DNA from 4 places in the Neobacillus sp. NRS-1170 genome. Region 4 is predicted to be linked to each of the others. Evidence: riboswitches for the same ligand, from Rfam matches in the RefSeq annotation. Region 4 holds a riboswitch; each other region holds the start of a gene.
The links. A riboswitch is a leader RNA that binds a small molecule or an ion and turns the genes downstream of it on or off. The one in region 4 is predicted to bind S-adenosylmethionine.
Positions count from the first base shown of each region.

Region 1 (7,462 bases), on a different contig from region 4:
TCGTCATTGCGAAGAGCGAGAAACAATTTAATCCTTTGCATTCAGTTCCAGTAGAAGAAAAAGAGCTAGTGTCACGTTAAAAAAGAAAAAAGCCGATTCTTTCTTATAAATAGAAAAGAATCGGCTTTTTATTTGAAGCTAGCTCCTTACCACTTTTTCCTCTAACCTTAATTCATTTTCCTTTTTTCTAGAAAATAAATTTGCTAGCGCACCTGGAAGGGCAATCATCGCCGGCAAAAAGATCGGAAGAAGCACAAAGCAAAGCACAATCAGTCCTGTAATAACTGCTACAGCCAATTGATATAAAACCATAATTCCAGCAGGCATCAGTGTGGCAAAAGTGCCTCCAAGGATAATGACGGCTGCAATAATGACACCGCCTATATGTCTTGAAGCCACCACGATGGCTTCTTTCTGTGACATATGAGGGTATTCCTTAAAGCGCATCATCAAGAATATGCTATAGTCTACTCCCAAGGCGACAATAATGATAAAGGAGAAGAATGGAACGAAGGAAGAAATCCCTTCAAACCCCTTCAAATCGATGAAAATATAGTTGATCACGAACATGGCTGCATAGTACGCTCCCAAAAGGGATGCCGTAATGAAAACCGGTGTCCAGAAAGATCTGATAACAAAGAACAAAACAAGCAATACTCCGATAATGACTATCGTTGTCGTTCTATTGAGATCCCGGCTCAATATATCATTTGTATCATTTGTTGTCGCGCTTGGCCCAGCTGTACCAAACTTGGCATTAGAAAGCTCTGTTCCTTTAAGTCCATTGGAAACCGTTGCATTTATTTTATTAATTGTATTTAAAGCTTCTGGAGAATAAGGATCAGCTTTTAATACAATCAGCATTTTTGTAATCTTTCTATCATTGGACATGAATGCATCTAATGATTTTTCAAAATTCTTGTCCGTCAAAGCTTCCTTCGGCATAAAGAAGGTTTTATTTCCTTTATATTGCGTTAAGAAACCGTTCGTTTGCCCAAGCCCATCAGAAATTTGCTTTAGTCCGCCGTTTACATCCGATAGTTTTTGTCCAAAGACACTGAAACCATTGAGCCCGTCTGCCAGCTGCTGCTGACCCGATTTCATTTGTCCAAGACCATCCGTTACTTTGTTCATATTCGTTACGATTGTGCCTATTCCTGAAGAAGTTTTACCAAGTCCTGCTTCAATTTCTTTCAAGCCAGCTGCCATTTTGGATAAACCGCTGCTCATGCTTGAAAGATTTCTATTGGCTTCTGCAAAACCGGCAGTTACGGCATTGTAATTATCATTTAAAACTTTAATACCTTCAGGAGTAATTGGACTTAACGATGTTGATAACTGTTCGATGGTTTGCTTCAATGCCTGGTAATTGGCATCACTATTGGCATTGGCATAACTCTGACCCAAGCCAGTTATCATCGATTGCATTTGAGAGAGTGCACTTTTAACACCCAGAAGAGCCTGTGCTGCAGATTGGTAGTTGGTCCCCATCTCTTTGTATCCAGCCTGCATTTTACCATAATTATCAGCTAACACGGCAACGCCGCTGCTCATCTTTGAGAGATTGGTTTCGATGTTTGCTATACCATTGCTGATCGTTTGTGAATTACTTGACCCATTTTCGATACCAGCTTGTATTTGCTTTAATCCATTGGTTAAGGCGTTCATCCCATCTTGAAGCGTTGCTGTACCCTCAACCATTTGAGTGACCTTCGAAAAGTCAGCTGATCCGAGCTTTTCTTGCGCCTGCTTTAACCCATTATTGATTTGATCGACACCATTTTGCGTTTTGGAAATGCCATCCGTAACCGATCCCATTTGACTATCGACATAAAAACCATCAATTGGTTTCCCTTGAGGCTGTGTAACCGAAGAAACCTGCTTCACTCCCTTAATAGCCTTGATGCTTTCCGTTACGTTATCAACAACCGCAAGCGATTCATTATTATCTAATGCTGAACTATTTTCAATGACAACGGTCGCAGGCATTGCCTGGCCCTTGCCAAAATGGTCCGCAATGATATGAAAGCCCTTTGTAGAAGGATAGCGATTTCCAAGTTCTCCAATCGTATCAAAGTTAAGTTTTTGTTGGTGGAAATACACCATCGGTCCCAGGATTAAAACGATAAGGATCACCGTTATTAATGGACGCTTTGTCGCAAAGGAGGATGTTGCTCCCCAGAATTTGTTTTCCTTATGACCGCCGCCTGCATTCTTGGAAGGCCAGAAAAGTTTATTGCCAAGAACTTTCATCATGAAAGGTGTTAAGGTCAGAATTTCAAGCAATAGGATCGTTACACCGATTGCCACAACCACACCAGATTTATAGATCGGTGATTCCGCAAAAACAAGGGCAAGGAATGCAATAAATACCGTGAGTATACTATAAGCAATCGTTTTCCCCGCCGTTTTATAGGTTCTGATGATCGATTCATCTATCGAGTGCCCATGGGATAGTTCCTCCCTAAATCGATTAAACAGAAGGATGTTGTAATCCGTACCTATTCCAAAGAGGATAAGCACTAAGAGCATTTGGGTAAGACTTGTAATCGGAAATCCTGCCTTATCAATTAATTGAGCGGCAATTCCCATGGAAACAAGATAGGAAAAGGCTACCGTCACTAAGGAAATCAAAGGCGTTACCACTGACCTAAACGCAATAATAAGCACAACTAAAATAAAGATCACGGTCAATGCAGCGCTCTTCTCAACTCCTGATACAGAAGCTTTTAGATAATCATTATTGATAAAATCTTCTCCGCTAAGATAGTACTTAACAGGTACTTTATAAAGTTTGCTATCAAAATCTTTTTTTATATCGTCCACTTCTCTTGATTTCTTATCAATCTTAAAACTCACCATAAGAGTCGTGCCATCTTTAGAAACCAAAGAGCTTTTTGCTTCTGGCATACTAAAAGGGTCGATCATATCGGTAATACCAAGTTCTTTGTTGCTATCGCTGATTGACTTTACTGCATCACCGATTTTTTCCATTTCCTCATTAGAGATTTTATTTTTATCATAAAAAACGATAAGGTTGTTCGTCCCTTTGGTAGTATCCATCTTTTTGAGGATATTGTCTGCTATGACCGAAGGGCTTTCATTCCCCGTTCCTTGCTGTCCTTTTTGCCGCAGTATGGCATTGATGTCGGGCTGAATGACTGTAAGCACTATTGTAGCAATCAGCCATAAAGCAAATATAGCCCAACGGCCTTTTATGATTGATCTCACCCTACTTGTTCCCTCCTATTTTGAATAAAATGTTTATTTTTCCTGTTGGTCTTCTTTCAGAAAAAACAAAACATCATCGATTTCCCTCTTCACATTAGTCACTATAGCAAGGGATTAGGAAGGGTTCAAAAACCAAAATGGAACGAGTGCATCAAAATAATACATTATTATCATTTTGTATTATTACAACATTACCTGGTTGAAGATTTCGAATAGCTCTTCTTTCTTATAATTATATTCTTTACTAACCCAATTCTGTAAAATGGTTATAAAGGAAGTGGCATATAAATCACACATGACCTCAGGATACTTCGATTGATTGATTTTTGTGGAAATCGGATCATTCTCTGTTTTTGAATGTTCACGTAAAATATCACTGGCAGTTTTAACCATGCTTTTGAAAAATATATGCCCATCCGATCCCAATAACGTATTTTCAAATAACACAAAATGTTCATCTACATAATCGACTAATAATCTAAACGTGTCAGTATTACACTCCTTATTTAATTTAATAATCTCTTCAGATAAATGATAAATAAAATCTCTTAGCAAGCTATATTTATCTTCATAATAACGATAAAAAGACGTGCGATGAATTAACGCATCATCACATATATCTTGAATCGTGATATGTGAGAATCGTTTTGTTTGTAAAACACGCATAAAACTTTGTATGATTTGGCGCCGTGTGCGCTCAGTCGTATAGTTCATAGTACACATCCCTATCATGAATTCAAAAGCTAATATGCTCCCATACTGGAGTAATTTCTGTAATAATTTCATTATTTAATATATGTTGCAGCTCGTTTTTCTTTTGCTTAGCTACTGTAACTTGATGAAGATCAGAAAAGAAAATGAAGGATTGATTTTTATATAGCTGACCTTCTCTTGCTGTTGGGTCATGTAAATCAAAAAACAATTCTACAAGTTCATCATAAGATACTTTCCACGGATTAAACCATATTTCAACAATCTTTACATTTGAGTCTTTTAGATATCCAGTTCGAACCTTTTCAATCCCACGATTTCCTGTAATAAATGCTTTTTGACTAAAAAATTCGCTTGCACCAAACACTGCTCTTTCCATTTAATATCGCTCCTTCAGAGCGATAAGCCTTCTTTCCATTCAAAAAACCTCTCTTTGATTAAAAGAGAGGTTGGTATGATGAAATACTTTCCTCTCATCTTTCAAAGGTTATCACCTTTGCAGGAATTAGCACCGTTTCAAGTCAATATTTTGACTGATGGTTGCCGGGTTTCATAGGGCCTGTCCCTCTACCACTCTGGATAAGAAGTTTATCGCTATTTATTTTTAATAACAATAACACCAGCTTAACTGAAATTCAAGTATTAAATAAAAAAACAAAGGTGGGACCTAACTAACCCCACCTTTCTGTTTTACAAAATTACTTCATCCTTCGCTGGTGCTGCTTACCTTTTCTCTAGATAAAGCATTTTGAAACTGTTCGATTAGTATAGGAACGATTTCAAAGGCATCGCCAACAATTCCATAATGACAGTTTTGAAAAATAGGGGCTTCTTTGTCCTTATTAATGGCAATTATTAAACCGGAATTTTTCATTCCCACAATATGTTGAATCGCACCAGAAATTCCAATCGCAAAATAGATTTTTGGCGTCACTGTCACACCAGTTTGCCCTACTTGATGTGCGTGTTCGATCCAACCTGCTTCCACCACATCTCGGCTGGCACCAACCGCTCCTCCGACGGTTTTCGCCAATTGGTGGATTAACTGAAATCCCTCGAAGCTCCCTAATCCTTTCCCGCCGGCAACAATGATGTCCGCCTCGTCGATTCTAACTTTCTTTACCGTTTCCTTGACTATTTCCAAGACTTTTGTCCGAATATCTTCTTCCTTTAGGGATATTGTTTCTTCAACAATCTTCCCTGTTCTCCCTGCTTGCGGGGTCAGCGCCTTCATGACTTTGGCGCGAACCGTCGCCATTTGCGGCCGATACTTTTTACATAAAATGGTCGCCATAATATTTCCGCCAAAAGCCGGTCTGCTCGCCAATAGTAACCCCGTTTCCTCTTCCACATCCAGCTCTGTCGTATCCGCCGTCAACCCAGTCGGCATATCGGTGGCAACAGCGCTTGCCAGGTCTTTTCCAGTCGAGGTGGCACCGAAAAGGATAATTTCCGGTTTATATTTTTCCGTGCAATCCAGAAGGGCCCCCATGAAGGATTCGGTTCGATAATCTTTAAAGATGGGTTGGTCATAGACATACACTTTATCTGCTCCGTATTCAAATACGGTTTTTGTTAAATGTTTAACATTTTCTCCGATTAAAATGCCCGCCAATTCCACTCCCCGTTTGTCTGCCAACTTCCTTCCAGCACCCAATAGTTCAAGGGATACAGAAGCAACCGCTCCATCCTTTTGTTCAATGAATACCCAGACACCTTGGTAATCTTTGAAATCCAATTACATTTCCCCCTTCACTTCAAACAGTTCTCGCTTTTCAAGCACGACAGAAAGCAACTGTTCCACTTGTTCCCGTGGATTGCCTTCAAGGAATGTTCCCCCTGCTGGTTTCTGTGGAGCCCATACTTTGGAAACAATCGTTGGGGATCCCTTCAAACCTAGCTGCTTAATATCAACCCCTTCCAAGTCATCAACAGACCAGATATGCGGTTTGTATCTAGCAGCTTTAATCATGTTTGGAAGCGGGGAATACGGCACATCATTTATTGTTTTTTCAACCGAAAACAAACATGGCAGTGTGGACTTAACGACTTCATATCCGTCCTCCAATTTGCGATGGACAATAGCATATCCTTCTGCTTGATTGATTTCCTCTACTTTGTTCACGGAAGTCAGCGGTGGAATATCAAGCCTTCTTGCTATTCCTGGTCCGACTTGCCCGGTATCTCCATCAATGGACATTTTGCCGCAAATAATCAAATCCACGGGCATCGTTTTGGCAATTTTTTCAATCGCCTTTGTCACGGCATAGCTCGTTGCCAATGTATCCGCACCCGCAAATCGGCGGTCCGTGATCAAATAACCCTCATCGGCGCCAATTTCAATACACGTTTTGATAGCGTTAACCGCTGGAGGCGGCCCCATCGTGACAACGGATACGATTCCCCCATACCTTTCCTTTAGCCGAACGGCCTCTTCTACCGCATGAGCGTCATAAGGATTCAATATCGCAGGCGCTGTCCTGCGGTCCATTGTATTTGTTTTTGGATTCATCTTGATAATTTTGGTGTCAGGCACTTGCTTGATACAAGCTACAATATGAAGCATTTTACCCCTCCCTTTTAATCAAAAGCACATTTTCTGGCTAATAAGCCTTTTTACGCCCGTTTACTTTTACTTTATTAAAAGAGATGTCCTAACATTCGAAATTTCTGTCAAATATCTTTGAATATGTTAGCAATGAAAAGCAAAAGAAATAAAAAATCCCAATATTACCTATTTTTTTATGGAATATTATTGACGATGTGCAAAATCAGATATTATACTTAATGCAACAAAAAATGAATGAGCATTCATTCAATAACGAGTTTAAGTCAAACTGGCTAGTATACAACCAGTAAAAAAATAATCCGAGGAGCGTCAGTATGAAAAAGTTCATGCCCATCCCACAGCCCAAAACGTATGGACCGCTTGGGAATTTGCCTTTAATCGACAAGGAATCCCCTACACTATCATTTTGTAATCTCGCAGAAGAGTACGGTCCTATATTTCGTATGGAATTCCATGGTGGTTTCTCAACCATCTTTCTTTCTGACCACGAATTGGTGGCGGAAGCTTGTGATGAATCAAAATTTGATAAGAGCCTAACAGGGGGATTAAGCAAGGTTCGCGCTTTTTCCGGTGACGGGCTTTTCACCAGCAAAACAAACGAGCCAAATTGGCAAAAAGCTCACAACATTCTAATGCCTTCTTTTAGTCAACAAGCTATGAAAGGGTATCACTCAATGATGGTAGATATCGCCTTGCAGCTTGTTCAAAAATGGGCTCGTCTAAATCCAAATGAAAGTATTGATGTACCAGATGATATGACCAGATTAACACTTGACACGATTGGATTATGTGGTTTTAATTATCGATTTAACAGCTTTTATCGAGAAAACCACCATCCTTTTATCATGAATATGGTCAATTCTCTTGATGAAGCCATGCACCAGGGTACACGTCTGCCGATTCAAAATAAATTCATGTTGAAAAGGAAACGACAGTTCGAACAGGATATTA
Region 1 is NZ_JBITPF010000069.1:2,812-10,273, forward strand. It holds gene dctA (C4-dicarboxylate transporter DctA) at 1-80, shown strand, start outside; gene ACIFOT_RS25305 (MMPL family transporter) at 139-3,231, opposite strand; gene ACIFOT_RS25310 (TetR/AcrR family transcriptional regulator) at 3,415-3,945, opposite strand; gene ACIFOT_RS25315 (peptide-methionine (S)-S-oxide reductase) at 3,968-4,321, opposite strand; SAM riboswitch class I at 4,413-4,528, opposite strand; gene ACIFOT_RS25320 (electron transfer flavoprotein subunit alpha/FixB family protein) at 4,646-5,680, opposite strand; gene ACIFOT_RS25325 (electron transfer flavoprotein subunit beta/FixA family protein) at 5,681-6,508, opposite strand; partial or broken gene ACIFOT_RS25330 (cytochrome P450) at 6,826-7,462, shown strand, end outside.
Region 1: another riboswitch for S-adenosylmethionine. It lies ahead of ACIFOT_RS25315 (peptide-methionine (S)-S-oxide reductase); the one in region 4 lies ahead of ACIFOT_RS14260 (O-acetylhomoserine aminocarboxypropyltransferase/cysteine synthase family protein).

Region 2 (7,462 bases), on a different contig from region 4:
CATCATTCACAATTTGAAGGACTTTTGTCCTAATTTCTTCTTCTACGGTAATTTTCTCTTCGATAATTTTACCAAGCCTGCTTGCTTCTGGCTCTAATGCCTTCATGACCTTTGGTCTCACTGTTGCCATTTGTGGGCGGTGCTTTTTACAAAGAATGGTTGCCATAATATTACCGCCGAACGCAGGTCGGCTTGCTTCTAGTAATCTGCTATCTATATCTACATCCAGCATGGTAGTATCTGCGGTTAATCCGGTGCTTAAGTCAGTTGCCACCGCGCTTGCTAAGTCTTTACCGTTTGGTGTCGCTCCATATAGGATGATTTCAGGCTTATATTTTTTAGCTAAGTGCATAACACCCTTCATATATGACTCTGTTCGGTAATGTTTTAAGACTGGATGATCAATAAGATACACGGTATCTGCGCCGTAAGCTATAACCTCTTGGGCTAAAGGCTTAACTTCATGGCCAAGCAAGAATCCCGCCAATGGAACTTGCAATTTATCAGCAAGCTTTCGCCCGGCACCAAGCAGTTCAAGTGATACACCTTCAATTTTTCCGTCATTTTGTTCGATAAATACCCAGACACCACGATAATCGTCCAGATTCATGTAAACCCCTCCCTGCGGCAAAAAGATTTAGTCTTTGTTATTTGGATGGTTGTAATGTAAACAGGTCTTTTTTCTCCATTAATACTTCCATGAGCTGGCTAACTTGGTCATCAGAAGAACCTTCAAGTTTTTTTCCACCTTCAGGTCGTGGGGGTGTAAACATTTTTCCAACGATTGTTGGAGAACCCTTCAGTCCCAGCTGTGCCAGGTCAACATTTTCTAGGTCGCTAACTGCCCAAATAGTTGGCTCATACCTAGCGGCTTCAATCATGTTAGGCATTGGCGAATATTCGATATCATTAATTTCCTTTTCAATAGTTAACAGGCAAGGAAGCTGCGACTGAATTAATTCATAACCGTTTGTCAGTTTCCGTTTTATCAAAACCGTTTTTTCCTTCTGATTAACTTCCGTAACTTCGATAACATTTGTTACAGGCGGGATATCCATTCTTCTGGCAATCCCGGGCCCAACTTGTCCTGTATCACCATCGATGGCATGTTTGCCACAAATAATCATATCTACAGGGTGATCCTTGTTGATTCTTTCTAATGCTTTTGATAAGGCGTAACTGGTTGCTAGAGTATCTGCTCCTGCAAAGGCACGGTCAGTAATTAAATACCCTCTATCTGCACCTATTTCAATACTCTTTTTAATCACTGCAGTTGCTTGCGGCGGCCCCATTGATAACACTGAAATCGAACCGCCTGTTATTTCCTTAATTTTCACAGCTTCTTGAACCGCATGTGCATCGTAAGGGTTTAAGATTGCCGGGGCACTGCGCCGGTCGAGTGTGTTTGTTTTTGGATTAATTTTAATGATTTTTGTATCGGGTACTTGTTTGACACATACGACAATGTGCATGTAGGACTTTCCCTCCTCCATATAGTCTAAGAATGTTGAAAGCGTTTGCCTTCTTTGGTTATTTAAAATGCTTTTATTAACGATATATGTATCGAAATAGAAGCATATTACCCAAGTTTGATAGTTTTCTTTTTTTCCTACATGTTTAAACTAAATTTTAAAGTCATTTGGACAGTTTTCTAGGGAGTAATAACAAAAGCAGATGAAGACTTATAGATGCAGTAATGTGTGTAGAGAGTCATGATGAAAGTGTTTATTACAAAATAGTACTAATTTAACTATAAGAAATATTGAGATATAGACAATGATAAAAATCACATTAACCGTCTAATATTGTAGAAATAAATGGTTTCTTTTTTATGGGATTTTTGTTAGGAGGATTTTATGTTTGAAGTTTTTTTTGGCAGCGTTCTTTCTGCTTTATACTTCATAATAAATCTGAAGGATTATCAAGGGCTTTAGCTGCGCCTCTTTAGGAAGGAGATACCGGGAAATTAATTGTTGGCAATTGGCGCACAAAATGCGCCCGAAGGCCTTCTTGCCGCATTATTTTTAATCAATCAGCGAATTAGTAAACTGAAGGCCTTCCTTCTAGCAACCTTAACAGGTGCAATTGAAATTGTTGCTTCCTTTTTATGATATTTATTGACTTCTGTTGTTAAAGGCTTGTCCTATAGGGTTTATCATTTTCCGCAAGAGCTATGTTGTATAATATATTCTTTATACTAATACTCTTGGCCAAATCATGATCATTTGTTGAAAGGCAAATTTAACCTCTTCATTTGGCCGTGGAGTTTTTCCCATGATTTTTTGGTACTCATTGATCAATTCATCTAGTTCCTGGCTGTATTTTATCGTTTCTTCACTAGTAAAGCCCTGTGTATTGGCACTATTTATCATTAATTCCCTTTTTGCTTTGATTTCCTCAATCATGTCGGATTGATTATTACTATACTTGTACAATGTTATCCCCCTGCCTCTTACATTATTACTGTAAACTGCTAAAAAAGTAGACTACTTGAAGAATTATGACAAGAATTTTTATAAAAGTAAATACATTCGCAAAAGTAGACAAAACAATCTATTTATCTTGATATTCGACATGATTCTCGATTGATTTCTCCTTTTTTCGACAATTTACTCCACAAACGACCAGGAAATGATTCAGTTTATTCAAAAAAATCAAAGTACCTTTTTTCCTATTTTTCTAACATTTTCTATTTGTTTAATATTGAAAGGGTTTTCATTATTTTATCAAGATATTTTTTAGTATATAATTCCTATTTTATTTCATAAAAAAACTGGCTCGCTGCAGCCAGTTTTTTAACATTATTTATTTACTTTTATTTTTTCATAAATTGGCACCCAGCCTTCAGTTGTCACAAAGATACGCACCGCGACTACTTTACGATCTGCCTCTAAAGTAAAATAATGTCTTGTATTTTCAGGAACTGAAATCAAGTCTCCTGGATTCAAATGGACTTCAAAAAACTCACCATCTTTTCCTTGGATGACAAAAACACCATGCCCGCTAACAATGAAGCGGACTTCATCATCTGTATGATGGTGCTCGTTCTTAAAGTTTGTCAACAATACATCAAGATTAGGTGTATGTTCTGATAAGGAGATGACATCCTGAGCTTTATAGCCTCTTCTCGTGGAAATATCAGCAATTTCTCCTACAAAGGTATTTAAAATTTCTTCTTTTTCTTCATCACTTAATAAATACTTTTCCACTAGTGATGAAGGAAGTTTGCTAATATCCCAATTTTCATAAATTACTTCCTGAGACGCAAGAAAGCTTGAGACCTCCTCATGTTCGCGAAGTTGGTCCAGTTTGTTTTGAAATGTAATATATGCCATTTTTCATCTCTCCCCTTTAAAATATTGGCAGTGTTAAACTAGTCTGTTGATTTCCGCTCCAATCAACTGGGTAAAAAATCAACAGGAACCTTTAACACTGCTAAATATTAAACGACTTTAAATAATTGATATGGTTTATGTTCTAGCAAGCGTAATTGATAGCGAAATAAGAATTCGGAGGCTTCAAGTATTTTCTTAGCTTCAAAAGCGTTTCTTCCCCAAACTGTAATGCCATGGTTTCGGATTAAGACGGCGCCAGTATCGCCGGAAACATGTTCGGAAAATTCATTTGCAAGCATTGGGATATGGGCATAATTCCGAATAATCGGTATTTTCAGGACAGCATCCTCTTCCCATTTATCAAAAGCCTTTATCAGTTCTTGCCCTTTTAAGGTTACTTCGCCATTGTCACCATATACTTCTGAAATGACATTATTATCAATCGTATGGACATGGAGACTGCAGCCTGCATTAGTCTTACGGTATATCTCAACATGAAGCAAGGTTTCCGCGGAAGGCTTTAAATGGTTTTCTTCTACTGCATGGCCAAATTCGTCAACGAGTAAGAAATCCTCGTCTGTCCGCTTGCGCTTATCTTTCCCACTTGCTGTTACCAAAAATCGAAGCGGGTGATCACTAACCTTAATTGCCAGGTTTCCACTTGTCCCCATAAACCAATCCCGCTCAGCTAATTCATCCTTTACATCAGCTAATTCATTCCATCTTTCCTTTAGCATGATATTTCACCCACCTCAATTCTTTTTTTTATCTCCTCAATACAATCAAAGAACGTATGAAATTCCCGGTGGTTTATCCCCCACTCTAGGCATTTCTCCTGTAACAAATCTCTTGCCAATACAAAATCGGCATGCTTTGCAGCTTCAAGATCCGTTACGGAGTCTCCGATGACAATCCTAAAGCTATTTTTATGATTCAAATGACGAATGATGCTCGGTTTACAGCAGCCGCAATCATTTTTACATAAAGGATCACAAGTATGCGGCCAAAGAATCTGAATTCCTTCTTCAGAAAAATCAGATTTGTTGCAATATACTCCTGTAAATGGCCCATAATCAGCTAGAATTGGATAAATAAAGAAGTCGATTCCACCACTTACAATATAGAGGGGAATTCCTTCCTCATGTGCAAATGCAACAAACTCTTTAAAACCTGCACGAATTTTCGCATTTTCAATCGCAAATTTTGTTATTTCATCTTTTCTATCACTTGGTAACAGAGAAAATAACTTACCTACACCTTTGCAAATTGAAAATTGACGGGATAGAATCTGATTTTTTATTTCCTCCCATCCTGGAGGTGCAAATTTTTCCATGATGGCAATGATATTATCACTTTCCGTTATCGTCCCATCAAAATCACAATAAATGACTGGCATGGCCATTTACACTGTCACCTCGGCATTCCCCCATAACTGCAATGCCTTTTTGAGTTCTGGGAACTGTTCAGCTCCTTGGGCTAACAGTTTCCCTTGGAGGTTTGTTTCGATTGCCTGACGGAATGCTAAGCCTCCGCCACGTGCACCATCTGGATGACCATGGACGCCGCCGCCTGCGTTAATGACTGAATCGATACCAAAGTCACGAATTAATAATGGAACGAGTCCTGGGTGGATTCCAGCGGAAGGAACCGGGAATGCCCTTATGAAGGTATCCTCTTGCGTTAATTCGCTGGCAATCGCGAGCGCAGATTTTTTTTCCAATGCTACAGTTCCATATGGAGATGGAAATAGTGATAAATCTGCACCCGCATACCTTAGCAGCTTACCAAGCAGCAAGGAATGGGATAATCCATATTCAAGAGACGATGTTAAAGCCCCGCTGACTGCTGGATGGGCCATAAGCGGAAGACCTATTTCATCGTCCTCTCTTAATTCTTGAAGAACATCGAGCCCATATGAAAACACATTAAAAAGTAAAAGGTCTGCTCCAAGTTCTGCTGCCTTCCTTGCTTTATCCCTTAACTGAGAAGTTCTGCCTGTCAGATTAACAGCGTAAAGCGTTTTTTGGCCCGTCTCATCATAGACCTCTTTTAACACCTCTTTCCCTGCAGCGATTCTTTTTTCAAATGGTGTTAGTGTATTTTCAAAAAGAATTTCGTCATCTTTAACAAAATCGACACCACCAAGTGCCTGCTGCCTAAGCTGTTCGGCTAAAAAAGAAAGATCTTTACCAAGAACTCCTTTAAAGATGCTCATTAATAGCGGTCTATCATATACGTTTAATTTCGATCTAATCCCCTCAATCCCAAATTTCGGTCCTGGGAATAAACGCTTTATATTTTCGGCAAACTCTAAATCCAGTAATTTTATTTTTCCATCCAAAGAAAGTTTTCCAAAAACAGTTGTTAAAATCGCCGGTATATCATTTGAAAAATTAAGTGTCGGATAGGCAATACGAATCAAGGATTGATTTTCTTTTTCCGAGTGAATTCCCTCGATGGAAACGACCCTTCCCTTATGCTTTCGTAATTGGTTTTGTTCGAGTTCGGGCAAATTTGTCCATGAACCCACTGTCAGTCCTAGAGCAATTTCCTCTGCCTTTTTGTCTGGATTTTTTTCATCATGCAGTAAATATTTAGCGATTAATTCGGACATTATTACACTTCCTTTCGTAAAAACATAAAAAACCTCTTCGAAAAGAAGAGGTTAGCGGTTACCAAACTAACATCTTCTCATCTATCAGCTGCTCGCTGCAAGAATTAGCACCGTGCTTAAAAATGATTTAAGTCGGTTGCCGGGCTTCATTGGGCTAGTCCCTCCGCCTGCTCTTGATAAGAAAACGATTCGTAATATTCATTATTTTCACATTGGTTAACTTTAGTTTGGATTATCCCAAGAAAGAAATAAAATGTCAACCTATTTTTCAAAAATTTCTAAACAACTAATTCTTCTGACAGCTTCCCTTAGCCGCTCCTCCGTTGATAATAGTCCAACACGGACAAAACCTTCTCCATATTGACCGAAGCCAATACCTGGAGCAACCATAATATGTGCCTGTTCTAGAAGAATGTTAGCGAATTCCTCTGATGTTAGTCCATTGGGGACCTTTAACCATGCAAAAAAGGAGCCTTTAGGTGCGGTAACATCCCAGCCTAGTGATCGCAATCCGTCAATTAGGACATTCCTTCTTCTCTCATAAAGCTGATTTAATTCCTTTACACAATCTTGTGATGCAGTTAAGGCTTCAGCTGCAGCCTCCTGGACAGCACCAAATAAACTTACATATAGATGATCCTGCAAAAGCTCGATGGCCGAAATAACACTTTCATTTCCTACAGCAAACCCTACTCGCCAGCCGGCCATATTATAGGTTTTGGAAAGTGTATAAATTTCGATACCCACATCTTTTGCTCCTTCCACCTGCAGAAAGCTGATTGGTTTTTTTCCGTCAAAACCTATTGCCCCATAGGCAAAGTCATGGACAACGCAAATATCATTTTTACTGGCAAGCTTAACTGTGTCCTCAAAAAATTCAGCCGTAGCAGTTGCTCCTGTCGGATTATTAGGATAATTGAGGAACATTAATTTAGCACGAGATAATATTTCCGATGACAGTTCCTCATAATCTGGTAAGAAATGATTACTCTCTCTTAATGGCATCATCGCCATTTCAGCTTGGGCAAGGGCAACACCAGACCAATAATCGGGATAGCCTGGATCTGGGACCAGAATGGTATCACCAGGGTTTAACAAACACTGAGGTGTTTCTACCAGGCCAGCTTTGCCACCAAAAAGAATGGCGACTTCTTTATCGGGATTAAGGGTAACTCCATATTCTCTCAAATAATATTCTGCGGCAGCCTGTTTTAAATATTGATGTCCTTGGAAGGGCGAATATTTATGGTTGATGGGATTGGCTGCTGCTTCCTGAAGCTTCGCAACAATATGCCCGGGTGTAGGCTGGTCAGGATTTCCTTGTCCTAAATTAATAACATCATAGCCTTGTTCAAGATATTGACCAACTTTTTTCACAAGGGAGGCAAAAAATTGTTTTGGCAGACTATTTAAAAGATTTGATGACGGAAATTGTTTCAATACTCTCACCTGCTCTAACTAATTCAATTTTAGTTTGAAATTCTAGTCACAAATGATATAACTTTTATATTTA
Region 2 is NZ_JBITPF010000066.1:164,180-171,641, forward strand. It holds gene ACIFOT_RS24875 (electron transfer flavoprotein subunit alpha/FixB family protein) at 1-610, opposite strand, end outside; gene ACIFOT_RS24880 (electron transfer flavoprotein subunit beta/FixA family protein) at 648-1,472, opposite strand; partial or broken gene ACIFOT_RS24885 (ZIP family metal transporter) at 1,974-2,203, shown strand; gene ACIFOT_RS24890 (Spo0E family sporulation regulatory protein-aspartic acid phosphatase) at 2,193-2,435, opposite strand; gene ACIFOT_RS24895 (1,2-dihydroxy-3-keto-5-methylthiopentene dioxygenase) at 2,802-3,335, opposite strand; gene ACIFOT_RS24900 (methylthioribulose 1-phosphate dehydratase) at 3,443-4,072, opposite strand; gene ACIFOT_RS24905 (2-hydroxy-3-keto-5-methylthiopentenyl-1-phosphate phosphatase) at 4,066-4,737, opposite strand; gene mtnW (2,3-diketo-5-methylthiopentyl-1-phosphate enolase) at 4,738-5,949, opposite strand; SAM riboswitch class I at 6,024-6,132, opposite strand; gene ACIFOT_RS24915 (pyridoxal phosphate-dependent aminotransferase) at 6,211-7,389, opposite strand.
Region 2: another riboswitch for S-adenosylmethionine. It lies ahead of mtnW (2,3-diketo-5-methylthiopentyl-1-phosphate enolase); the one in region 4 lies ahead of ACIFOT_RS14260 (O-acetylhomoserine aminocarboxypropyltransferase/cysteine synthase family protein).

Region 3 (7,462 bases), on a different contig from region 4:
TTATCTCATCACAAACTTCAAAGATTTCCGGCAGACGATGTGAGATAAAAATAATTCCTACATTTTGCTTTATTAAGTCCTTGACGATACGAAATAGTTCTGTTGTTTCGGTATGACTTAAGGGTGCAGTCGGTTCATCTAAAATGAGAAACTTACACTGCATAGAAATGGCCCTCGCGATTAACACCATTTGTTTTTCAGCCAGGGTCAAATCGCTTACTAGTTTTTTGGTGGAAAGATGAATATTCATATCTGCCAGTATTTTATTAGCTTGATTATGAATCTCCTTCCATTTCACCCATTGTTTTTTCCCCATGCTATGAACGGTGTCTAGCAGCATAATATTTTCTGCGACAGTTAAATTGGGAATCAAGGCTGTATCGACTTCTTGGTAAACGATTTGTATTCCCGCGTCCTGAGCATATTTAGGGGAACGGATTTTTAGGCTTTGTCCATCAAAGCTTATTTCGCCAGTATAGTGATCATACGCGCCTGAAAGAACTTTCATTAATGTCGATTTCCCCGCGCCATTTGCCCCTATCAGTGCCTGAATTTTTCCTGTTTCCGTGGAAAAATGGACCTGATTCAGTGCTTTTACACCGGGAAACTCTATTGAGATGTTTTTCATTTCTAAGGTTGTAGTCGTCAAAATGCCACCTCCTATTAAGCAAACACTCTCTTAATCTTGTGAAAAAGAGAGTGAAATGCCATTTATTTCTTATAGTGCTTCTTTAATGTTTTCATCCAATCTTCTTCAAAGGCAGTAGATTGGCCCCAGCCTGGAATGATGGTCGCAAGATTCACCATATTAACTGCCCCTTTAGAATTCTGAACGTTTTTCTGCGTCACAAGTGAAGCTTCTAAGTCGTAGGTTTTTGGCGTCTCTTCTCCCGCCAGTTTTTTCGCTAGTAATCTCATATCTACGGCACCAATCAGCTTAGGGTCAACGGCAGCTGTGTACTTCCATGCGCTGCCTTTTCTTTGAATTTCCTGAAGGTCAGCATTGGAAACATCAATTCCATAGATTTTTACTTCTTCCCGGCCTGCTTCCTTCAAAGCACGAGCTGCACCAATCGCAAATGCATCCCAAGTGGCAAAAATGGCATCCAATTTTCCTTTAGGGTATTTGTTCAGCATCGCTGCAACCGCATTTTGAGTTTGAACACTTGTGTCTGCTGCAGCTACACCGAAGCGCTCTACTTCTTTAATACCAGGGTTTTTCGTAAGAACATCCTGATAAACATTATTTCTTCTTACCATTGGCGGGAAGCCGTCCACCCAAAGGTAGGCAATATTGGCTTTTCCTTTTGTTTCTTTTACAAGCTGATCTAGAGCTAAGGTTGCTAATGCTTCATCGTCCTGTGAAGTTAGTGTCACTCCTTCAATTTCAGCAAGCTTTGGATTAGAGTCAAAAGCCACAACGCTTTTTCCTTTTTCAACGATCTTCTTCACATCATTTACAGTTGCATCATCGTCACCATGGGAAATGACAAATCCGTCATAATTCTGATCTAATGCTTGATTGATTGCATCATGGAATTTCGCTGTGTCCCCATTTGCAGTAAATACATCCACCTGAAAACCCAATGCTTGTCCTTCCTCTTTTGCACCCGCTAGAAATTGGGCAGTATGATCGTCACCGCCAATTTTACGGATGACCTTGATCTTAACCGGATCACCTTTGGCAAATCGCTCTGGAACCCCTTCTAATGACACATTTTTATTGCCGCTTGCTTGCTTTGTTTCTCCATTTGAGGCACAGCCAGTTAGCAGAAGTGTAGCGGCTAATGCTGAAACAAGTGTACTTTTAAATAACTTTCTCTTCATGATGTGAGCTCCCCTTTTTTTACGTAATTCTCGTTACTCCCATTGGAAAAGTTTGATTTTATAAAAAATAAAAAAACCTCTCCAGAAAAGAGAGGTTTCATCGCAAATAAACGGACTACTCCTCTCTTATCTCTCAAAACAATTCCTTGTTTTGCAGGATTTAGCACCAATTCCAATCGGAACGGTTGCTGGGCGTCATCGGGCCAGTCCCTCTGCCACTCTTGATAAGAGAACGTAAATGATTTAATTGATTTTAAGTATTAAACATACTTTAAACTCCTATTAACAAGTTGTCAATAGTATTTTGAATATTATTAATAAATTACTTTTTTTAAAATTACAACACCACCATTTCAATGATCAACTAATTTCGGTATTATAATATTTAGATAACCGAAATATTTTCAAGGAAGAAGTGTTATGAACAATGAACCAACAGGAAAGTGCTAAACGTAATTTAGTGATAATGTGGTTTGCTAACTTTTTTGTTGCTGGAAGTATGACGATGGTCATGCCCTTTATTTCACTTTATATTGAGACGTTTGGAAATTTTTCAGAGAAATATGTACAGCATTGGTCAGGGATAACGTTTGGAATTACGTTTGTATCTGCCTTCCTTTTCTCGCCAATCTGGGGGAAAATTGGCGACCGATATGGAAGAAAGAAAATTCTTATCATTTCAGGGATTGGAATGGCGGCATCCATTTTCCTAATCAGCTTCGTCCATTCCGTCTGGCATTTATTGCTGCTGCGCTTTTTCATGGGTTTCTTCTCGGGCTTTATCCCGATGTCCCAGGCATTTATTTCTACACAAACGCCGAAACAGATTGCCGGACGAGTCCTTGGCACATTGCAAACAGGCAGTATTACCGGTTCTTTACTTGGACCGATGCTCGGCGGAATATTAGCAGATTCGCTTGGTTATGCCACTACATTTAAGTGGACATCTATTTCCATTTTCATTTCGGCCATACTTGTTATTGCTGCAAAAGAATTTCGTGTTGAAATCAAACAGGGAGCAAAAGCTCATTATTCAAGCAAGGAAGTCTTTAAGCATATTTTCCGTAATCCGGTTTTATTAACAGTTCTTCTTATCTCTGCATTAGTTCAAATTGCCCACTTTAGCATTCAGCCAATATTGTCTTTATTTGTTAGTGATTTGCATGGAAAAACAAATGTTGCCTTTTATTCCGGAATTGCTTTTTCTGCAGCTGGACTTGGGAATCTATGGATGTCTCGAAAATGGGGCAAGATTGCTGACAAATACGGTTATATCAAAATACTTGTCATCCTCTTATTCTTAGCAGGAATTGTATACTTACCAGGTGCAGCTGTTACGAGCCTTTGGCAGCTTGTTATTATCCGTTTCGCCCTCGGCATCACGATTGGTGGAATTATTCCGGTTAGAATTGCATATATCCGCCAGGAAGCACCGATTGCGATGCAAGGTGAGGTACTGGGCTATAACAATAGTTTAAGATTTCTCGGCAATATAATCGGTCCAATGCTGGGCGGCTTCCTATCCGGTTACTTTGGATTTTCATCAGTGTTTATCAGCACAAGTGCATTACTAATTATCAGCGGCGCTATCTTACTCGTATCTATGCAGCGTAATCCAAAGCTTATAAAACATACCGCCTAAAAACTTCAAAAGAGAAGTCCCACAAATGGGACTTTTCTTTATTTCATCTGTTGTTCATAAACTTGTAAATTAGCATATACGGTTTCTAAAACTGGAACAGAAATCTGTTCTTTCCGCGCTATCTCCAGTAAATAGCCGTGCAAATGGTCTGCTTCAACAGGCAATGATTTTTCCATATCCCTTTGCATCGAGGATTTCATCGAATAGCCAAGACCATTAATTTGATTCATTAATTGTGTTTCAATAGCGTTTGGAAGAGGTGCCTCGATACGGTTCATTACAGAAACAATCTCTTTTAATAACTGAGTTATTGTTGCTCGTCCGCTTGCTTGCTCTAGAATAGGTCCAATTGGTGCTCTCAATAAAGTGGTAATACCTGACATCGTCGAAATAAATAAATACTTATTCCACAAATCTTTATTGATGTTTTCACTTAAGCGGTAGGCAATCTTCGAACCACTAAAGGCATCTTCCATTTTTAATACTCGCTCAGACCGTTCCCCTGTCCGTTCTCCAAATACTAAATCGTGTTTTTCACTTGTTTGAATGATCCTGCCATTTTTATCAAGAGTAGTTTCTATAAAGCAAAGGCCGCCGATAACGCGTTCTTCCCCGAACATTTCCACCAATTTAGCAATATGTAAAATACCATTTAACAAAGGAAGAATGATCGTTTCCTTGCCAACATACTGTGTTATGCTCTCCATGGCCCCTTCTAAGTGATAGGCTTTAGTTGAAAGTAAAATGACATCAAAAGAACCTGAATCCTCACCAGCAATAATTGTTTTAGAATTAAGAGTCACGTTTCCATGGACACTCTCAATGACAAGCCCTGTTTCTTCCAATGCTTTTTTCTACCTTCACGAACTAAAAAGGTAACATCTTCGCCCTTTTCTTGTAACCGTCCGCCAAAATAACCGCCAACCGCACCTGCCCCAACCACTAAAAATCTCATGAGAATACTCCCTTCATCGATATCTACAAATCTAGTATAAGGGAAATTTTTTTTACTTAAAATAAATAAGCAGGAAATTCCTGCTATATTTCTAAATTGGTTTTCAGTTTTGTAAAATCCATTTTCTGATAATAACTATTTTTGACCAAGATATTGGGGCCGAGGCATGAAACGGCCGGGCAATGGCAATTCAATTCCTTCGCAATATTCGAAGCTTGCCATGTGTGATACGCATCTATCAATTTTGTGTTTTGAATATTGCCTAACGCTGGAGTATCACCAAAATCCGTAACAATAATATCACCGCTAAAAATATTGACGTTCAAGCGTGAGCGGCCGTCAGGGTCATTTCTAACTGTCACATTTTTACTATTATATAAACGTTTTAAGAGATTTAAATCCTCCTGTTTACTGCTGCAAGCATAGAACGGAAGTGTTCCAAACAGCATCCAAACCTCTTCATTTCTAATATCGAGCAGTTGATGGATGGCACCTCTGATCTCATCGAGGGTAAGGGTTTCAAGATTGCTGGCGAAATCACTTGGATACATTGGATGTACTTCATGGCGCTGACAAAGCATTTCCTCAACGATTTGGCGGTGGATTTTTTCCAAATGCGGCAGTGTCCGTTTATTTAACATCGTTTCTGCAGACACCATAACTCCTGCTTTCACAAGCTCGCGGCTATTTTCTATCATTCTCATAAAATATTTTTCCCGCTGATTGTAATCAGGCTGCTTTTCCATTCTCGCGAAGCCGCCCTCAGCAAAATCATCCACCGTGCCCCAGTTATGGGAGATATGTAAGACATCTAAATAGGGGATGATTAATTCATAGCGAGCCAAATCGACGGTTAAATTTGAATTTATCTGGGTCCGTACCCCACGTTCGCGGGCATATTTTAAAATCGGTGCGACATAATTTTTCACGGATGATAATGACAGCATTGGTTCCCCACCTGTGATACTTAAAGAGCGAAGGGTTGGAATTTCATCTAACCTTTTTAAGATTAGCTCCAAAGGTAAGGCATCCGGATCCTTCGTCTGCAGCGTATATCCGACAGCGCAATGTTCACAGCGCATATTACAAAGGGTTGTCGTGGTGAATTCAATATTTGTAAGCTGTGGTTTTCCATATTCCTCAATATCTAAATAAGCTTCCCAAGGATCATAGGACGGGGTAATCTTTTTCATATTTAACATAATAAACTCCTTAACAATCAGTCTTCACAAAACCATTTCATTATAGCTGATTTGGGAATGCAATTGCTATTTCTTACTGTTACAAAAGCTTATGAATTTCAAAAAGCGATTATTCAATTGATCAATCCTATTTTTCTAGATTTTTTCTCTCAATCGACAAATTCCCAGGGAAATATCAACAATACCAGATTCATATCGACAATAGTTATGAATATTCTAAAAATAACAAAAATATTATTAGCACCAGAAAAGTGGCTGTCATCAAGGTATTCCCCTAATGACAGCCATAAGCACTTAAAATTTCCACACCGTCCTATAAGCATGTTTCCAAGAAAAGATAGTAATCATAATAAGGATGATAAGATAAATCGGCACACCAAATGGAATAAATGTAATAGCAAAATGAATACCCGCAAATACAGCCAGACAAAGCAATGCAAGAATCACTTTCAATCCCCCGCTTTGCAGGGCATCCTCAAAGGATTCAGAAAATGGCAGTGTACCTTTTAGGTAGTTTGAACAAATGATCGTGAATAAAATAGCTGTCACCAGTACGACCAATAAATCGTCGATGATCTTCAAACCGAAAATGCCAATAAAAATCGCACTTATGATAATATAAATAGGCAGGAAGAGGTTGGAAATAAACACCTTTAAAACAGCACTATATAACGGAGCCAAACTTTGGAGTGGAGCCGTTTGGTATATCCATGCGCCTTTGTATTTTCCCGAGTATTTTAGCATAGCAACAGCATTGGGAATCATTAAACAAGAAAAGTAAACCGCTAAATACCATTTACTTGAAACTAGATGGGCAAATGAATTCATTTGTATTTCATTAAACATAAAGATAAACGGAAAAATCAATGACATTCCTAACGCCGGATAAACCTTTAAGCGAAATTCTCTTTCGTTTCGCATCATGTTGTCCGCGAAGCGAAAAAAGATTTTTTCCTCCTTGCTTCGGCAAATCACATTAACAAGGCCATTTATCCACCAATGCTTCTTCCGGCTACTTCCTCCGCTATTATTTGTCAGCTTTTGCAAGTTCCTTTCAAAGGAAGGCATCATTCGACTATAGATGATGATCGCAATAATAGGAATAAACAAAGCCAGTAGTGAGAATGAAATAATATAGAAGTCTGATTGGTGCTGCAGGAATAATTCAAAAGGTGCCCCAAACCAAATTGGAGGAATTAGGAATTGCCACCAGCTTGGTGTAAAGGTAATGTTCATCTCAACTACACTGAAGGACCTTGCCAGTACTTGGTATCCCACAGCAATCGAAACGGATAGGCCAATTTGCACGTAGTTAATAATATCCTTCAGTTTTTCGCCATCAAAGAATCGCAAAATGAAATAGTATATAATTGCCGTTACGACAACAATTAATAGATTTACTAAAACAAGTCCGATAACCCCCAGGAGCAGGAATAATACCCCATGTCTATATGTTCCAATTATTAAGGGAATAGCAGTAAGTGCGGTCGTAAGATAAATTAAATAAATACAAATATGAATAGTCTTCGCAACATTTAAGGACTTTTTATTAACTGGTTTTGTTAAAAGAATCGCCTTGTCCCTGACATCAAGGAGCACATTCGAAAAATCGGATATCATCGACGTCATGACAAGAAACATGACAATTCCGTAAAAGATGCTCATTTGATACAGAAAGTTGCTTCCAAGTATGGTAAAAGGGATGAGCATGAGGCTTAATAGCACATACATCCCTAATGATTTCATGAACCCGTTTTCTTCCGGTTTCTTCTTCTTCTTTGTCTGCTGGTTAAAGATGGTCGGAGTCCTTCTTCCATCCATTGTTAGTTTGACTGC
Region 3 is NZ_JBITPF010000025.1:145,558-153,019, reverse strand. It holds gene ACIFOT_RS10900 (sugar ABC transporter ATP-binding protein) at 1-628, opposite strand, end outside; gene ACIFOT_RS10895 (sugar ABC transporter substrate-binding protein) at 712-1,827, opposite strand; SAM riboswitch class I at 1,951-2,058, opposite strand; gene ACIFOT_RS10890 (MFS transporter) at 2,255-3,469, shown strand; partial or broken gene ACIFOT_RS10885 (ketopantoate reductase family protein) at 3,508-4,424, opposite strand; gene yfkAB (radical SAM/CxCxxxxC motif protein YfkAB) at 4,508-5,626, opposite strand; gene ACIFOT_RS10875 (hypothetical protein) at 5,921-7,462, opposite strand, start outside.
Region 3: another riboswitch for S-adenosylmethionine. It lies ahead of ACIFOT_RS10895 (sugar ABC transporter substrate-binding protein); the one in region 4 lies ahead of ACIFOT_RS14260 (O-acetylhomoserine aminocarboxypropyltransferase/cysteine synthase family protein).

Region 4 (7,462 bases):
TGTAATACGGTCAAGGGGGTTTCGAGAGTGTAGCCCCCTCTAAAAATCATTTAGGAGGAATTTTTATGACTGAAACTAAAAAAATCGTAAAAGGCGGAAGCTTTTTAATTGAAGATCTTTCATATGAGGATATTTTTACACCGGAAGATTTTACAGAAGAGCATTTAATGATTGGGCAGACAGCTGCAGACTTTGTTGAAAAAGAAGTGGCACCGCAAATCGAGCATTTAGAAAATCATGAATTTGATCGTACGGTTAAGTTATTAAAGAAAATGGGCGATCTTGGCCTTTTAGCGGTAGACGTTCCAGAGGAGTTTGAAGGCTTAGGTTTAGATAAAATTACTTCATCTGTTATTACCGAAAAAATGTCCGGCGCTGGCGGCTTCTCCCTTTCTTATGGAGCGCACGTGGGAATTGGTTCCCTGCCAATCGTGTTATTCGGTAATGACGAACAAAAGAAAAAATATTTACCTGCCCTTGCCTCTGGTGAAAAAATTGCAGCCTATGCATTGACTGAGCCAGGCTCAGGTTCTGACGCCCTTGGTGCCAGAACAACGGCAAAATTAAATGCTGCCGGTACTCACTATATCCTTAACGGTGAAAAGCAATGGATCACCAATGCTGGTTTTGCAGATGTTTTCGTAGTTTATGCAAAAATTGACGGCGAACATTTCACTGCCTTTATTGTTGAACGAGATTTCCCTGGTGTTTCAACAGGCGCTGAAGAAAAGAAAATGGGTATTAAGGCTTCTTCCACTCGTACCCTTATTTTAGAAGATGTAGCAGTCCCAGTAGAAAACTTATTAGGCGATTATGGAAAGGGCCACGTCATTGCGTTTAATATCTTAAACATCGGCCGTTACAAGTTAGCAGTCGGCGGCGTTGGCGGCTCTAAGAAGGCATTTGAAATGACTGTTAAATATGCAAATGGCCGTAAGCAATTTAAGACTCCAATTGCCCAATTTAATTTAACAAAAGAAAAGTTTGGCACTATGGCTTCTAAAATTTATGCGGCTGAAAGCTCCGTTTACCGCACAATTGGGTTGTATGAAAACAATCAAGGCCAGCTATCAACTGAAGAAGCGAAGGACATTAAAAAGGTTGCTGGTTCCATCGCAGAATATGCAATCGAGTGTTCTGTAAATAAATTCTTTGCCAGTGAAGTGCTTTCTTACGTAGTAGATGAAGGCGTACAAATTCACGGCGGATATGGCTTCATGCAGGAATATCCGATTGAAAGAGCCTATCGTGATGCCCGTATTAACCGTATTTTTGAAGGAACAAACGAAATCAACCGCCTATTAGTGCCAGGAACCTTCTTGAAAAAGGCCTTTAAAGGCGAGCTTCCATTATTCCAAAAAGCAATGGCGCTTCAAGAGGAATTAATGATGTTAATGCCGGAAGAGCCAGGCGATGAGCCGCTTGCACAGGAAAAATATCTTGTGAAAAACGCGAAGAAAATTGGCCTATTAGCTGCAGGATTAGCAGCGCAAAAATTTGGCAAAGCGCTTGAAAAAGAGCAAGAAATCTTATCAAATATCGCGGATATTGCTTCACAGGTTTATGCGATGGAATCAGTTGTTTTACGTACTGAAAAAGCGATTGCAAAAGACGGCTTAGAAAAGAATAAGCAAAAGCTTCTTTACACTCAAATCTTCTGTCAAGAAGCCTTTAATGAAATCGAACAGCATGCAAGAGAAACGCTTGTTGCGATTGAACAGGGTGATACCCTGCGTATGATGCTCACTTCCCTTCGCAAGTTTACTCGCCACACTCCAATCAACGTGATTGCGAAAAAACGTGAAGCAGCAGATGTTGTAATTGAAGCAGAACGTTACGTAGTATAATTTTTATTGCGGCTCCCTTCTTTTCCTGAGGGGAGCTTTTTATTTGATTATGATAAAGAACATGTTCCTACTCTGGTGATTGGAGCAAAACGCCTGGAGAGGAAATCAACAGCCCAGTTTAAACAACTTTTTATTTAAATATTTTTTTAAAAAGCAGGAAATTCTACAAAAGGTGTCGAATTTTACCTTTTGGGAGTGTCATCTATTAGGATTTTATAGTTGTCTGTGATAAAATGCATTTGACTAAAGAGGGTGGTGAAACGGTTGTCATTAACTTTTTACTGGTATCCGAAATGCGGAACATGTCGAAATGCAAAGAAGTGGCTGGATGCCCATCAGCTTACTTATGAAGAAGTACATATTGTGGAAAATCCCCCATCAAGGGAATTGTTGCAAGAGTTTTACCAAAAAAGCGGCTTGGAATTAAAGAAATTTTTTAATACAAGCGGTCAAAAATACCGGGAGTTAGGTATTAAAGACCGAATGAAGTCGGCAACAGACGATGACCTATTAGATTTATTGGCTTCCGATGGCATGTTAATTAAACGCCCTATTTTAACAGACGGAGAGCATGTGACCGTTGGCTTTAAGGAAGAAGATTTTGAGAAAATGTGGCTGAAGTAACATAGCCATTATGCAAAACTGGTAATCGATTTATTTCGATAATAGATTTTTGAATAATTCAATGGAGGGATTTTGCTAATGAGTACACCAAAAGAATTACGTTATTCTGAAGAACATGAATGGGTAAAAGTTGAAGGAGAAAAAGTGCGCGTCGGGATCACGGACTTTGCACAGCACGAGTTAGGGGATATCGTTTTCGTTGAGCTTCCTGAAGTGGGCGACGAAGTAACCGCTGACGAACCATTCGGCAGCGTTGAATCAGTTAAGACTGTTTCAGAACTTTACGCACCAGTCAGCGGAAAAGTTGTTGAAGTAAACGAAGATTTAAGTGACAGCCCTGAGTTCGTGAACGAATCACCATATGAAAAAGCATGGATGATCGTGATTGAATTATCCGACAGCAGCGAGGTAGACAAGCTTATGACTGCTGAACAATACGAAGAAATGACTAAAGAAGACTAATTTTTTGCTTTAAAGCACCTCATGGAGGTGCTTTTCTTACATTTTCCACTTTTTCTACTACTAAATTTGGGCAGGCTATAATAAAATGGGAAGAAGGCGGAAAAGCATCCATGAGCAAAAACCTATTTTTGAGATGACAATAATGCTATAGTTAACGTACCTAAGAAGCAGGCACACATTGTGAAAAATTTGGAATATGTTATCATAAAACAACTTCTTTTACAGGTGATGGATAATGAATGATACGTATGTTGACAAAGTTCTTATTGTCGAAGGAAAATCGGATAAAAATAAGGTCAAGAGTATTTTAAAGGAACCCGTTGAAATCATTTGTACAAATGGAACCATCAGTTTGACAAAATTAGACGAATTGATTGAATTTCTTGAAGACAAGGATGTCTATATCCTTGTGGATGCCGATGAAGCCGGCGAAAAGCTTCGGAAGCAGTTTAAACGGGAATTTCCTCATGCGGAACATTTATATATTGATCGGATGTATCGTGAAGTAGCCACAGCGCCTGTGCATCACCTAGCAACGGTTTTATTAGGAGCGAATATTGACGTTCATACCGAGTATTTAGAAATGAGCTAACTGAAATGAATGAGTGGAATCGAAATGATTTAACCACCTTCCTCAAATCAAAGGCAACCGGGCTTGTCTATTTTTATACGCCAATGTGCGGCACCTGCCAGCTGGCCTCTAAAATGCTGTTGGTAGTTGAGGAACTGGTAAAGATAGAAATGGGAAAAATGAATTTAAATTTTTATCCTGATTTAGCGGTGGATTTTGCAGTTGAAAGTGTCCCATGTTTGCTGATCGTACAAAACGGGGTCGTGATGGAGACATTGTATGCTTTTCATTCGGTACCGTTTTTGTTGGATAAAATAAGACAGTATATAAGCTGAAACAGATGCTTTTTGTGGGCATCTGTTTTTTTATGAATATTGATATTGCCTATGAAAGGTGAAAAATAGTCTTTGCGGTCACTGTGAAAGAGCCAGAGAGTCCGTGTGGTTGTGAAAAAAGATATAACGGAGATATAACGGTCACTCTGAAAGAGGCAGAGAGCCCGTGCCGGAGTAAAAAAGAAGATAACGGTCACTGTGAAAGAGGCAGAGAGCCAGTGTGGGAGTGAAAAAAGAGAAAACGGTCACTGTGAAAGAGCTAGAGAGCCCGTGCCGGAGTAAAAAAGGAGATAACGGTCACTGTGAAAGAGCCAGAGAGTCCGTGTGGTTGTGAAAAAAGAGATAACGGTCACTGTGAAAGAGGCAGAGAGCCCGTGCCGAGGCAAAAAAAGAGGTAACGGTCACTGAGAAAGAGGCAGAGAGCCCGTGCCGGAGTAAAAAAGCATCAACGGTTACTATGAAAGAGCCACAGTGACCGTGACAGATAATACTACCCCTTAGAGGTCACTGTGAATAAACTATTATCAATCTTTCTTTTCATCCTCAAAAAAAACTATATTCTTTTCTACCAGTAGAACTATAGTTTTGTTTTAAGACCCTTCTGATTTTCTTCATTGATATCACCACACACCACTCCCGCACAACATTAGTAGTAATCTTCATCTCCGGGAACAACAGCTTAATTTCCTCCACACTCCGCAATACGGCAGCATCAATTTCCTCTTCGCACCCGCAGTCATCACATACTAATTTTCCTGCACTCAAATACACATTAAAGGAATGGCACGCAGAACAGGTCATTCCCTTTCGCTGCTCCTCAAAACTATAAGCCCACAGTTTTGAATAAGGAGATACAATTTTATGAAGAGATACCAATTTTTCAGCGAGCTTTTTATGATGGATGCCCAATTTAGACTGCTTCATATTTAATTTTTTCATGAAAGTGTTTAACTGAGGTGCATAAATAATGGGTTCATTTAGGGGTGCCTGGTACAAGAAAAACTCGGGGTTATTAAAAACGACATATCCTTCAATTGGTATATTGTAGCCCAGATTTTGGAGTAATTGACGGAGCAGGGTTTTGGTGCGTTTCAGCTGGTCAAGCGGATTTGGATATATCTTTCCTGAGAGCGTCTCTAGCCGGTCAGGTTTAAAAATAAAATCTCCTTGATAATTTTTTACTTCAAAAATATAAAGTGGTTCTTGAAAAATAAGAGAGGAATCAATTTGAAAATCCTTATTATTACTTTCAAGAAGCAAATCATTTAAAATATAACAATTACTTTGCAATATCTCCGTTAATAAATCAAACTGTACTTCACCCTGGTAGCCTTTTTCAAGGTTAAAATAATTCCTCCTTTCTTCCTCCGTTAATTCCATTCGTGTGTTTAAAATCCTAAGAATCCTTAATTCCAATGGCTCAATACGAGGTTTGAAAGCCATGATCCACATCCTTTCCTACTTTAAATTTTATAAAAATATCACCCATCCTTAACAACAAACATTTGAACAATTTATAACAATTCCACCAATTTCGACACTTACCTCCGCTGACCCCCGCAATAACTGTCGAGCATTATTAAAAGGATAATAGCGCCCCATGATGAATAGTAATAGTAAAAGCATGGGACCGGAGTGGTGAAAATGATAGAGGCTTTAAATAATTTTCTAACAAAGGTAAGAGAACAAAGGCATATCCTTCCATTGATAGAAAACGTGGACCTTCGAGTGAACATAAATACCAATCAACAGTGCATTCAACTAGTAATAAAAAATGGAACCATTTTTACTCTTCAAAATCAACCAGCTAAATACGAAATTAGCGGCAATCTAAATGAAATAACACAACTCCTCGAGGGTAAGAAAAGGTTACGAACTCTAAAGCTCAGCATATCAGCGCCTTTAAGAACGACCTTGCTGCTCGAATCCCTTTTTTACCTCACAAAAGCACAGGAAGATTTTGCAAAAATAATTTAATCATAGGTGTTGACTCGGAATTAGACATCATGTATGCTGAATTTAGAATATTCTACCAATAAATCAGTCAAATAAAGTAATCTTATCTAGAGAGGCGGAGGGACTGGCCCGATGATGCCCGGCAACCGGTTGGACAACCAAGGTGCTAATTCCAGCGGAGCAGAAAAAGGCTTCGGAAGATAAGAAGAGAGACCCCCTCTTCTTATTGAAGCGGGGGTATTTATTTTAAAAGGAGTGGGAGTAATGGCTGAAAATCAAAAAAAGTATCGGTTTGAAACATTAAGTGTTCATGGCGGATTATCACCAGATCCCGTGACAGGAGCACGCGCAGTTCCAATCTACCAAAACAATGCCTATCAATTTAAAAACACAGAACATGCAGCAAACCTGTTTAGCTTAGCAGAACCAGGTTACATATATACCCGAATTCATAATCCAACCACGACCGTATTTGAAGAACGTGTTGCCCTTCTAGAAGGAGGCGTCGGCGCCCTGGCAGTCGCTAGCGGGATGGCTGCCATCACACTCGCAATCCTAAATATTGCCGAAGCAGGCGATGAAATTGTTGCAGCTTCCAATCTCTATGGCGGAACCTATAATTTATTTGCGGTTACTCTCCCTAAATACGGGATTAAAGTAAAATTCGTAGATGCAGATAATCCGGAAAACTTCCGCACGGCTATTACCCAAAAAACAAAAGCAGTCTTTGCTGAAACAATTGGTAATCCAAGCTTGCGAGTTCTTGATATTGAAAAAATTGCCGAGATTGCTCACGAGGCCGGAGTCCCATTAATTGTTGACAATACCTTTGCAACACCTTACCTTTGCAGACCAATTGAACATGGTGCAGATATTGTGGTACACTCCGCAACCAAGTGGCTCCTAGGGAATGGCACCACGACAGGCGGCATCATTGTTGATGGCGGCAAGTTTGATTGGAATTCGTCTAAATTCCCTGGCTTTACTACTCCAGATGCAAGCTATCATGATCTTATCTATGCAGAGGCACTAGGGGCCGCAGCATATATTATCAAAGCGCGAGTCCAGCTCCTTCGTGACCTTGGACCAGCCTTAAGTCCACAAAATGCTTTCTTGTTTACACTTGGTCTTGAAACACTGCATGTTCGCATGAAAGAGCATATCGCCAATACAAACCAAGTCGTTGAATATTTATTAAATCACCCTTCCGTAGAGTGGGTTTCCTATCCAGGGCATACAACACATCCTGATCACGACTTAGCAAAAAAATATTTGCCAAAAGGTGCAGGATCTATGGTTATTTTCGGAATTAAGGGTGGAAAAGCAGCAGGAGCGAAGCTTATTGATTCCCTTTCTTTATGGGCTCATGTTGCCAATGTTGGGGATGCAAAAAGCTTAATCATTCATCCGGCTAGTACTACTCATCAGCAGTTAGATTCTGAAGGCCTTAAGGCAGCAGGAGTATCAGAAGATTTAATCCGCCTATCAATTGGTATCGAGAACGTCGAGGATTTGATTGAAGATCTAGAATCCGCGATTGAGTCTGCAACAGGCTTAACTTCGTTAAAAGCAAATGTTTAATATTTCCTAAATTCTTTTTTTAAAAAATTTCATTGACACTCCTTTTTATCCGTGGTACGATAATTTTCGTAAAATAATTACTTAAA
Region 4 is NZ_JBITPF010000030.1:45,816-53,277, reverse strand. It holds gene ACIFOT_RS14300 (acetyl-CoA C-acetyltransferase) at 1-5, shown strand, start outside; gene ACIFOT_RS14295 (acyl-CoA dehydrogenase family protein) at 66-1,847, shown strand; gene ACIFOT_RS14290 (arsenate reductase family protein) at 2,112-2,471, shown strand; gene gcvH (glycine cleavage system protein GcvH) at 2,550-2,933, shown strand; gene ACIFOT_RS14280 (toprim domain-containing protein) at 3,169-3,525, shown strand; gene ACIFOT_RS14275 (thioredoxin family protein) at 3,531-3,839, shown strand; gene ACIFOT_RS14270 (nuclease-related domain-containing protein) at 4,383-5,282, opposite strand; gene ACIFOT_RS14265 (hypothetical protein) at 5,484-5,816, shown strand; SAM riboswitch class I at 5,896-6,002, shown strand; gene ACIFOT_RS14260 (O-acetylhomoserine aminocarboxypropyltransferase/cysteine synthase family protein) at 6,060-7,376, shown strand.